2 regions of the Peribacillus sp. NPDC055009 genome follow, and region 2 is predicted to be linked to the other one. Evidence: riboswitches for the same ligand, from Rfam matches in the RefSeq annotation. Region 2 holds a riboswitch; the other holds the start of a gene.
What was found. A riboswitch is a leader RNA that binds a small molecule or an ion and turns the genes downstream of it on or off. The one in region 2 is predicted to bind preQ1.
Positions count from the first base shown of each region.

Region 1: it holds a riboswitch for preQ1, as region 2 does, so the genes downstream of both, ACWF5P_RS11485 (QueT transporter family protein) here and ACWF5P_RS01940 (VUT family protein) in region 2, are expected to answer to the same signal.

Region 1 covers NZ_JBSGVZ010000006.1:50,186-54,615, forward strand. The annotation lists gene ACWF5P_RS11475 (PAS domain S-box protein) at 1-1,402, opposite strand, end outside; gene ACWF5P_RS11480 (VTT domain-containing protein) at 1,517-2,173, opposite strand; gene ACWF5P_RS11485 (QueT transporter family protein) at 2,297-2,782, opposite strand; PreQ1 riboswitch class I at 2,789-2,833, opposite strand; gene ACWF5P_RS11490 (YbaK/EbsC family protein) at 3,002-3,523, shown strand; gene ACWF5P_RS11495 (hypothetical protein) at 3,659-4,430, shown strand, end outside.
Region 2 covers NZ_JBSGVZ010000001.1:382,312-386,741, reverse strand. The annotation lists gene ACWF5P_RS01955 (alpha/beta hydrolase) at 1-325, opposite strand, end outside; gene ACWF5P_RS01950 (PadR family transcriptional regulator) at 636-956, shown strand; gene ACWF5P_RS01945 (hypothetical protein) at 1,260-1,409, opposite strand; gene ACWF5P_RS01940 (VUT family protein) at 1,431-1,973, opposite strand; PreQ1 riboswitch class I at 2,024-2,066, opposite strand; gene ACWF5P_RS01935 (SRPBCC family protein) at 2,317-2,799, shown strand; gene ACWF5P_RS01930 (SRPBCC family protein) at 2,828-3,268, shown strand; gene ACWF5P_RS01925 (HD domain-containing protein) at 3,406-4,377, opposite strand; gene ACWF5P_RS01920 (hypothetical protein) at 4,424-4,430, opposite strand, start outside.

The sequences.
Region 1 (4,430 bases), on a different contig from region 2:
CGAAATCAATCCAAATGTGATCGGCGGATGCCTCCATTGAATTTTTGAGCATGTTTATGAAAACTTGTTTTAATTGGTTTCCCTCACATAAAAGAAGCGGTATTTCGTTTTTAACACATATTGATATTTGGGTGGGGTACGAGTCCGCCTCTGGTTTCAACAAGGTTTTGACATCATTCATCAGGTCGATGATTTGATGTTTGCTGAATGGAAGTTCCTGTGGTTTCGCCAGAACGAGTAACTCACTTACAATAAGATTGATTCGATCCAACTCACTTAACATGATTGTGTAGTATTGTTCATAGGGATGGTCGCTCTTTTTAAGCAGCTGGACGAAACCTTTTAAAGAAGTCAACGGGTTTCGTACCTCGTGGGCCACACTTGCGGCAAGTTCGCCGACTATCGATAATTTTTCGGTTCTTCTTAAGCGGGCTTCGGTTTCCCGGATTTGAGTGACCTCTTTAGCATAAGTAATGATTCCGACTAAATCCTCGCCAACCATCATCGGGACAAACGTACAAGAAAGTAAGATGGAATTCCCGTACTTCGTCAGGAATTCTATATCTTTACCTTTTTTGATTCCCTTATGGTTTTCCATGACATATTGGCAAGATGTACGGATCAATTCCGCATCTTCTGCTGAGAAGTTCAAATTAATGAATGAGGCTCCATGTATTTCTTCCTGTTGAAAGCCTGTTACCGTTTCAAATCTAGGATTCACCGTCGTGATTATTCCGTTTAAATCAAGCATCAGCATCGGATATGGGTTGTGTTCAAACAATGATTTATAGCGTTGTTCACTTTCGAATAATTGATTCTCCGCGACAACCCTTTCAGAAATATCCCTGCCAATGACGACTAAGCCTTTTCGTGAACCATCCTCATTGAACAGGGGAACTTTGATCGTATCAAAGGTCTTGTGATTGCCATCGGGAAGAGGGATGATTTCCTCACACCGTGTGATTTCCCCTTTTACCCACGTTTCTTCATCGGAAACTTCACAGTAGATCAACGACTCTTTATAAAATTCGGAGTATTCGGCGAGCTCACTGTCTCTTTTTCCCTTATAATCTACATGCTCCAATTGAAATAATTGCAGCCCGAAGGTATTGGATTCAAGCCATCGGCCATCACCATCCTTGAAGTTAACGAAATCAACCATCGAATTGATGAGTGTACGCCGACGTTGTTCCGCCTCTTTTAATCGTTTGAATTCTTCCCTTTTAGCTAAATAAAGATATAAGACCAAGCCTATTGATAAAAGGAAAACAAAGCCTTCCACTCTTTGCAGTTGAACGAAGACTTCCTTGTTTTGGATATTTGTAGTTAAAAAATAGTCGAATACGACTAATGTAAGAATCCCGGATAGGATATATATTGCTAAGATGGAGCGTTTGGACATGGAGATTCTCCCTGATTTTAGACATTTCAAAGGTAAAATTACATACACATTTTAACAAACTATCGAAAAAAAATATATGCAGAATCCTAAATAAAAAAACAGGGGCCAATGTGGTCACCTGTTTTTTCTGAAGAAGGTAAGTTTCTTTTTCTTTTTTGTACGCTTATAGATAATGAAAAATAGTAAGAAGAGGAGTGCGAGTGCAGCTAGCGTATATTGGTTCATTTCAACAGATAGCAGTCCATAGGGAATCAGCGATAGGAAGAAAAAGTATATAAGGTTGCCAAGCGCCGTTGCTAATAAAAAATCCTTGAACGTGACAGTGCTGACTCCAGCTGCCAAGTTAATTAAGCTTGTTGGGATAAGCGGGAAAATCCTTCCTGTAAAAACGTACATGAAGCCATGCTCCACAACGGTTTCCTGCCATTTTTCACCAATCTTCTTTAAGAGAAGCTCCTGAAACCAGTTTCTTGCTGCATAAAAAATGAATCCTGAGGCAACAACACTTGTAAACCAACTCCATAGATAGCCATATATGAATCCGAATATCGTGACATTGATAGTCAGGAGCAAAATTAAGGGGATGATTGTAAAAGAATTTTGTACAAACATCAATACGAATGTCACAATAAATGTAAGCAGAAGGTTTTCCTTCAATATACCAATAACAGAATCCAGGTCACTTTTCCAAACCAAAGTGAACAGCTCAGCATTAGAGTATATAAATATTGCGATTACAAGTAGACCTATTATGGTCAGGACTTTTTTCAAAGGGCCACCACCATTCTTACTAATAGTTTATCATTTTCGAGTTCATTGGTGAAAAAAAAGAGCTGCCGCATCATGCAGACAGCTCTTTTCCATTATAGTGGCCTAACGGCGCGAAGATTCCTTTTAAAGCCACTTTTCAAACTGAATTCTTTTGTTCATTCCATAAATGATTGGCGCTCCGATCAGGAGGACGACGAACTCACCGACAGCTGTAGTCATCCAGCTTAGCCAGAATGGCAAGCCAAAGGCAAGGTTCAGTTCAATTGCAATTAAAAACATTGTGAACGTGAAAAAGATAATCGTGGCGATCATCCGTCCTTTAATGCCTTTTATGAAACGAGAAATATAAATGACAAGCAATAAGGCGAGCAGGGATTGCCCCACCCCAAAAATCAAATCATATGGCACCATCGGCGAAAAGAGCAGATTCGATATGAAGACCCCGCCAACGATACCGTAGATATACTTTTTATTGAATACAATCAGATGATTCAACATTTCCGGTACACGGAATTGGAACATCTCAAAAGCTATTGGTTTAAACACCAATGAGACCGCCACATACAAGGCAGCCAATAACCCGTTTATCACGAGTGTACGAACATTCATTTTACTCTCTCCCTAGTTTTTTATCGTGGGATGGTTACGAACCACGTGTAGGCGTTTACCCGATTATTAATAGTATCCCATGTACGCTTGTTTCGTCAATTTGTAAAGAATGGTTTTAATTTATTAGTTTACCCAGTAGAAGTAGCACAATAGGATTTTGATTTATTGCAATGAAGGATGATATTATTTCAATATGTACGTAAAAGGAGTGAATATAAAATGTCGATCGAGAGTGTCAAAAGCCATTTTAAACAATGGAATCGGGAAGGCGACGTAAAGGAGTTCGAAACATCGAGTGCTACGGTGATTGAGGCAGCGGAAACCATCGGTGTTATCCCAGCGCGGATTGCTAAGACTCTTTCCTTTAAAGGGGAAGGTGAACACGCGATTTTGGTAGTTGCCGCAGGGGACGCTAAAGTGGATAATAAGAAATTTCGTCAGACATTCGGTTTCAAGGCACGAATGCTTTCGCCTGAAGAAGTGCTTGCACAGACCGGCCATGCAATCGGAGGCGTTTGCCCGTTTGGTCTGGCAAACGATTTAGCTGTTTTTCTTGATGTATCGATGAAGCGCTTCGAGTCATTGTTTCCGGCTTGCGGCAGTGCGAACTCTGCAATAGAACTTACACTCGCTGAATTGTTTGAATATTCAGGTGCGAAGGAGTGGGTGGATGTTTGTAAGGGTTGGGAAGAAAAGGAGAATGAGGAAACGGCGGTAGGCAATGCAGTTGATGTCATTTGATTAATGTGTCAAAAAATTAGATTCACATGATTGGGATTGAGTCCACTGCAGTGGACTTTATTTGTGGGGGCCGCATGCATTTCTATGATTAAAGCGGAAAACGGGCAGAAAGTGTTCCTGAGCGGAGGTTGAAAGATGTTAAATGGAAGCGTAAGAAAAAGCAATAGCAGCTATCTTAGTCTTAAAACTCTTTATGAAGAAAATATAACGGTTAAGAGCATTGCCCAGGAGCTTGAGTTTTGCCATAAAAATGATCTGGCGCTGGATATTCAGAAAGCATTGGAAAAAAAGAATTTTGATATATTGGCTGTCCAAGATCAAGGGGAAATCATCGGGTATATCGAAAGGGAAGAACTAGGTGAAGGAAGTATTTCTGAATATATGAGAAACTTTTCACCAAGGGAAATGGTTTCGGACTCAACCCCTTTGATCCAGCTTCTCCATATTTTCAAGAATAAAACAAGGGTGTTCGTATTGGAGAATAATTCAATTAAAATGTTGATTACCCATGCCGACCTTCAAAAGCCTCCGATCAGGATGCTGATATTCGGATATATTACCTTATTGGAAATGAGGATGAGCGATATCATCCTGGATAGATTCGGCGATGGCAGCTGGTATCCAATGATCAGCGAAGACCGTTTAGAAAAGGCAACCGAATTATATAGAAGGAGAATTGATAAAAATGAGGATATCAATATAATAGAGTGCCTGCAAATCAGTGATAAATTCGATATTATACATAAAGATAAAGAATTGAGGCACTTCTTCCAAATCCCTTCGAAAAGTAAAGGGAAGAAGGATGCGAATGCCATCCGAAAGTTACGGGATAAGATTTCCCATGCTAATGAACTGGGTCTGGACATGTCATGGATGGAAATCATCGAGGTTGTCGAGTCCTGCGGCC
Region 2 (4,430 bases):
TTACAGGCAATTCAATTCCCACTTTTAATGAGAAAACTCCTCCTAAGGAAATTCCTACAACAGCAATTTCTTCATAGCCTTCTTCTTTAAGGAATTTATAGCCATTAACTACATCTTCCCACCATTCCTTTGGACCAGTCTTAACGAGTTCCTCACCAGACACTCCATGCCCTCTATAAAGAGGTCCGTGGCAAGTATAGTCAAGATCATTCAAGTATTTCCCTAATTTCTTCATATCTCCTGTACTTCCGGTAAACCCGTGAAGTAAAAGAACAGCTCTCTTTCCACCAATATATGTGAATGGCTCTGGTGCTTTCACTTTCATCTATCTAGGACCTTCTTTCTTTGCTCTTGTTGATAAATAGAATCTAAATGATTTTTGAAAAAAAATCAATTAATACCCCTTGAGTAGTGATTCTTCTATCCTATTCCGTATTTTCATTAAAACAATTAAATCATGTATATAGTATCCTTACCACACTCTTCACAACTCATCCGTTCCGAAGCACATTTTACTATGATTAAATTTATTTAGCAATCGTCATTTAACCATTTTTTTTTAGAAAAGTAAAATGCACCTTGTGATACGATGTACAACGTATTACACTTTAGAAATGAAAAGGAGGAGAATTTATTTGGATAAAGAATTAATGAAGGGAAGCATTGACCTCCTTTTGCTTTCACTTCTTTCACAAAAAAAGCTATACGGCTATGAAATCACGAAGATCTTGAAGGAAATGAGCATGGGCAAATATCAAATAAGTGAAGGCACCCTCTACTCCGCCCTGAAACGGTTAGAAAAAAAAGAATTCATAAAAGGCCATTGGAAAGAGTCCGAGTCAGGCCGCAGGAAATATTATCATGTCACCGAAAATGGACAAACAGAACTTGAACGGAAGCGAGAATGCTTTTTCTTCCTCGAAAAATTAGTTCGGAAAACCACTGAGCAATTCTAAACAAAATACAAAGCTTCCTAGCCCCATTAATGGAACGGTTCAGGAAGCTTTTTTTGATGTTTACTCGTGAATTCGTCCTGCACTCATAATTTCGCACTGTTTATTCGTGAATTCATACGGCACTCTTGTGTTCGCACTGTTTACTCGTGAATTTGCGCTGTTTACTCGTGAGTTTGGACTGTTTACTCGTGAATTTTGCACTTTTACTCGTGAATTCGTACTGCACACTTAGTTTCGCACTATTTAATCGTGAGTTTTTCACGTTTACTCGCGAGTTACTCCGTTAACGCGCAAAAAAAGGACCTATTTTGGTCCTTTTTTGTCAATTCCTTTATGCTTGCGATAATTGGCGCAGGAGAGCTTCATGCATTCCCCTTGAACATGGGGGCCATATTTTTCACGAAAGGCCTCGAGGCAATAGCATTTATCTTCTTCCTTTTTGGTTCCTTCCATCGAGTGCACCCCTCCTGGCATTTAACTGGAGACTACACGTTTCTCCAGTTCTACGTTGATTCGTCCCAACAGTACGGCACCAATTGACTGTATGATGGTTTTAACGATGATTTGCCCGATGACCGCAGCGGGTACTGCTTCCCATGGCAATATATTGGCACCCAGTGGACTTAGGCCAATCACGACAAATATCACCGAATCGAAAAATCCTCCAACGATCCCGCTGTAAAACACCCTCCAACTCATCGGAAGCTTTAAACGGGTATAAATTTCCGTGTCCGCTGTTTCTGCGACCACAAACGATAATGCGGAAGCAAATACAATCAGTAACGTATCCCCTAATAAAAATGATACACATGCAGATAGAATAAGTGCAGTGACGATACATATATAGGTCTTCTCGCGGCCGAATTTATTCTGGACCAGATCTCGGAAGATGAAGGTTCCCCCGATGAGCAATGTCCCCATCGGGATGATGAACATGCCAAAATGTAATGGCGCAAAAGCTGCTGTAACCACATTCGCCGTGATTATGGATACTAAATACAATAAAATTCTTAACATTTCTTAATTCTCCTTATACAGAAAAAACAGCACCCTAAGAAAGAGCACTGTTCTCCTTAGTTTTTTTGAGAGGGTAGCTAGAACCTCTTCCGCCCGGGCGGATTATCATTTTCCTCATTTATCGTAGCTTGAAAACGATTGGAAATCAAGAAGTTTCCATATGGCCCTTTTATGTCACGGAGAATCCGATATTAGCAATTCACTTCAAATCTTCTTCAATGCAATGACTTTGCCGATTTCTGTCGCAAAAAACTGCTTGACCGCCTGTATATGAAAGCCGAAAATCAATGATAGAGTCATGTTACGATCTTGATACCTTATTTGGCGAGGAGGAAAAAGAATTATGAAAAAAACTACGTTTGTCTATCCTATTTATATCGCAACCACACCAGAGAAGCTTTGGGAAGCCTTGACGAGTGGTGAAGTCACGAAGAAATATCACTTTGGATTGCAAGTACAGTCTGACTGGCAAGAAGGGGCAGCCGTTAAATATTTGCTGGAAGATGGGCGGATTACTGATCATGGTAATGTACTTAAATGCGAGCCGTTGCACCTGCTCTCGTTTACATGGATCATGGCAGGAGACGAAACACCTCGCGAGCAGCCTACACGGGTCACTTTTGAATTACAGAAAATGGGCGATTCGACTGTGAAGTTAATTCTTAGGCATGAGGAGCTTTTGAAGACAGATTTCGTATATGATGACAATACCTATGAAGGCTTGAATAATGGATGGCCAGCCATTCTAAGTAACCTGAAGAGCTTGCTTGAAACTGGACGGACACTGCCGTCAATATCAGTAGATTGGGATAGTGGAAAACAATAAAAACAAATCGAAAGAGAGTTGTTTTAGTATGGATACCCAAATAATCACGAAATTTAAGATAATCAAGCCAGCTAATGAAGTGTTTGAAGCCATAGTGAATCCTGAAAAAATCAGGAATTTCTGGTTCTCATCGAGTTCGGAAAGATGGGAACAAGGCAGGACACTTACATTGAGATACAACGAATACGATGCTGAAGTGGTCATTAATGTAATGGAAGTTGAGGAAAATAGGAAAATCGTGTTTGCGTGGGGCGGAAATGATCAAGAAACGATTGTTACCATTACACTAAAAGAGATGGATAAAACGAGTACAATCATTGAAGTAAACGAATCAGGATTGAGTGAGGACGACCCTGAAATAATAAACAAAATGATCGGACAAAAAGAAGGTTGGGTTTATACATTAACCTGTTTAAAGGGTTATTTAGAAAATGGCGTTAATACTTTGAGAGCATCATTGGTTTTTTAATTATTAAAGGGTGCTGGTTCAGATGTATAAGGCATCCGTTAAGCAAGCTCCTTCCTAATGTCGATTGTCTAAATCAACTAAGGGAGGAGACCTAGATGTTTCCGAGAAAAAACTGCCCGTATGGTTTGACACGAAATTCAATCGGAAATCACTTTTAGATACATGCCCTTTGAAGCTTTTTTGTAGGCTTCAATTCCCATTTTCTTGACTTTTTCCGATAAACTGGATGATATTACCAATTTAGTTCCTTGAATAACTGAAGGATCTATCAGGCGCATTTTATTTTTCCGATGTATATCGTATTCCACTTGATCTTCTTTCAACTTTACATTACCATGGATCCGTTTTAACAGGTTTTGAACTTCATGGTCTTCAGTGAAGCTTAACAAGCACATGACTTCTTCATCTGTACCGAGTAAGTCATCAAGGCTGATCAGTTTTTTTGCTAAAGCCACTTTTAAGGTCTTTGCCAAGATATCATAGCCATATATATTAAGTGGGTTCATGAAAAAATCAATAACTTCGCTGTAATACGTTTTCACAAACCATTCCGCCGATTCAATATTATCCAGATACATCCTTCCATTTATTATGATTACATGTTCTAGAAATTCTTTAATGGCTTCGATTGTGATATGTCCATATTGATACATATCCCGGAGCGTATAATCTACCCGATCGGCACATAACTCAGGTGCTGGCTGTTCAAGCAATTCCCATTTTGATTGAAAAATGACTTTACGATCATATCCAAATTCCTTCAGTATAAATGGGATTTCGGATTCCATAATGACTTGTTCATATATTTTTTCATGATAATCTTCATCCTTACAATCCAGAACGAAATCAATTACATGTGAGAATGCAGTGTGGGATACGTCATGCAGCAAGCCCGCGATTTGTTCCTCCAATGAACCTCCAAGCGCTTTTATTAAAAGCATCACACCAATTGAATGGTCAAATCGTGTGACATCCCACTTCTCATTAACTAAATAACTTGCCCCGCCTTGATGTATCCCCTTCAATCTTTGGACCGGTTTGCTTACTATCAGCTCTTCCAGAACTCCCTCTACAATGTGTTCCCCATAGATACTATCCGAAACTATCAATAACTGCCGCCTCCACCATTAGTTTACTCATTACAGACAGGTGATTTCACTGA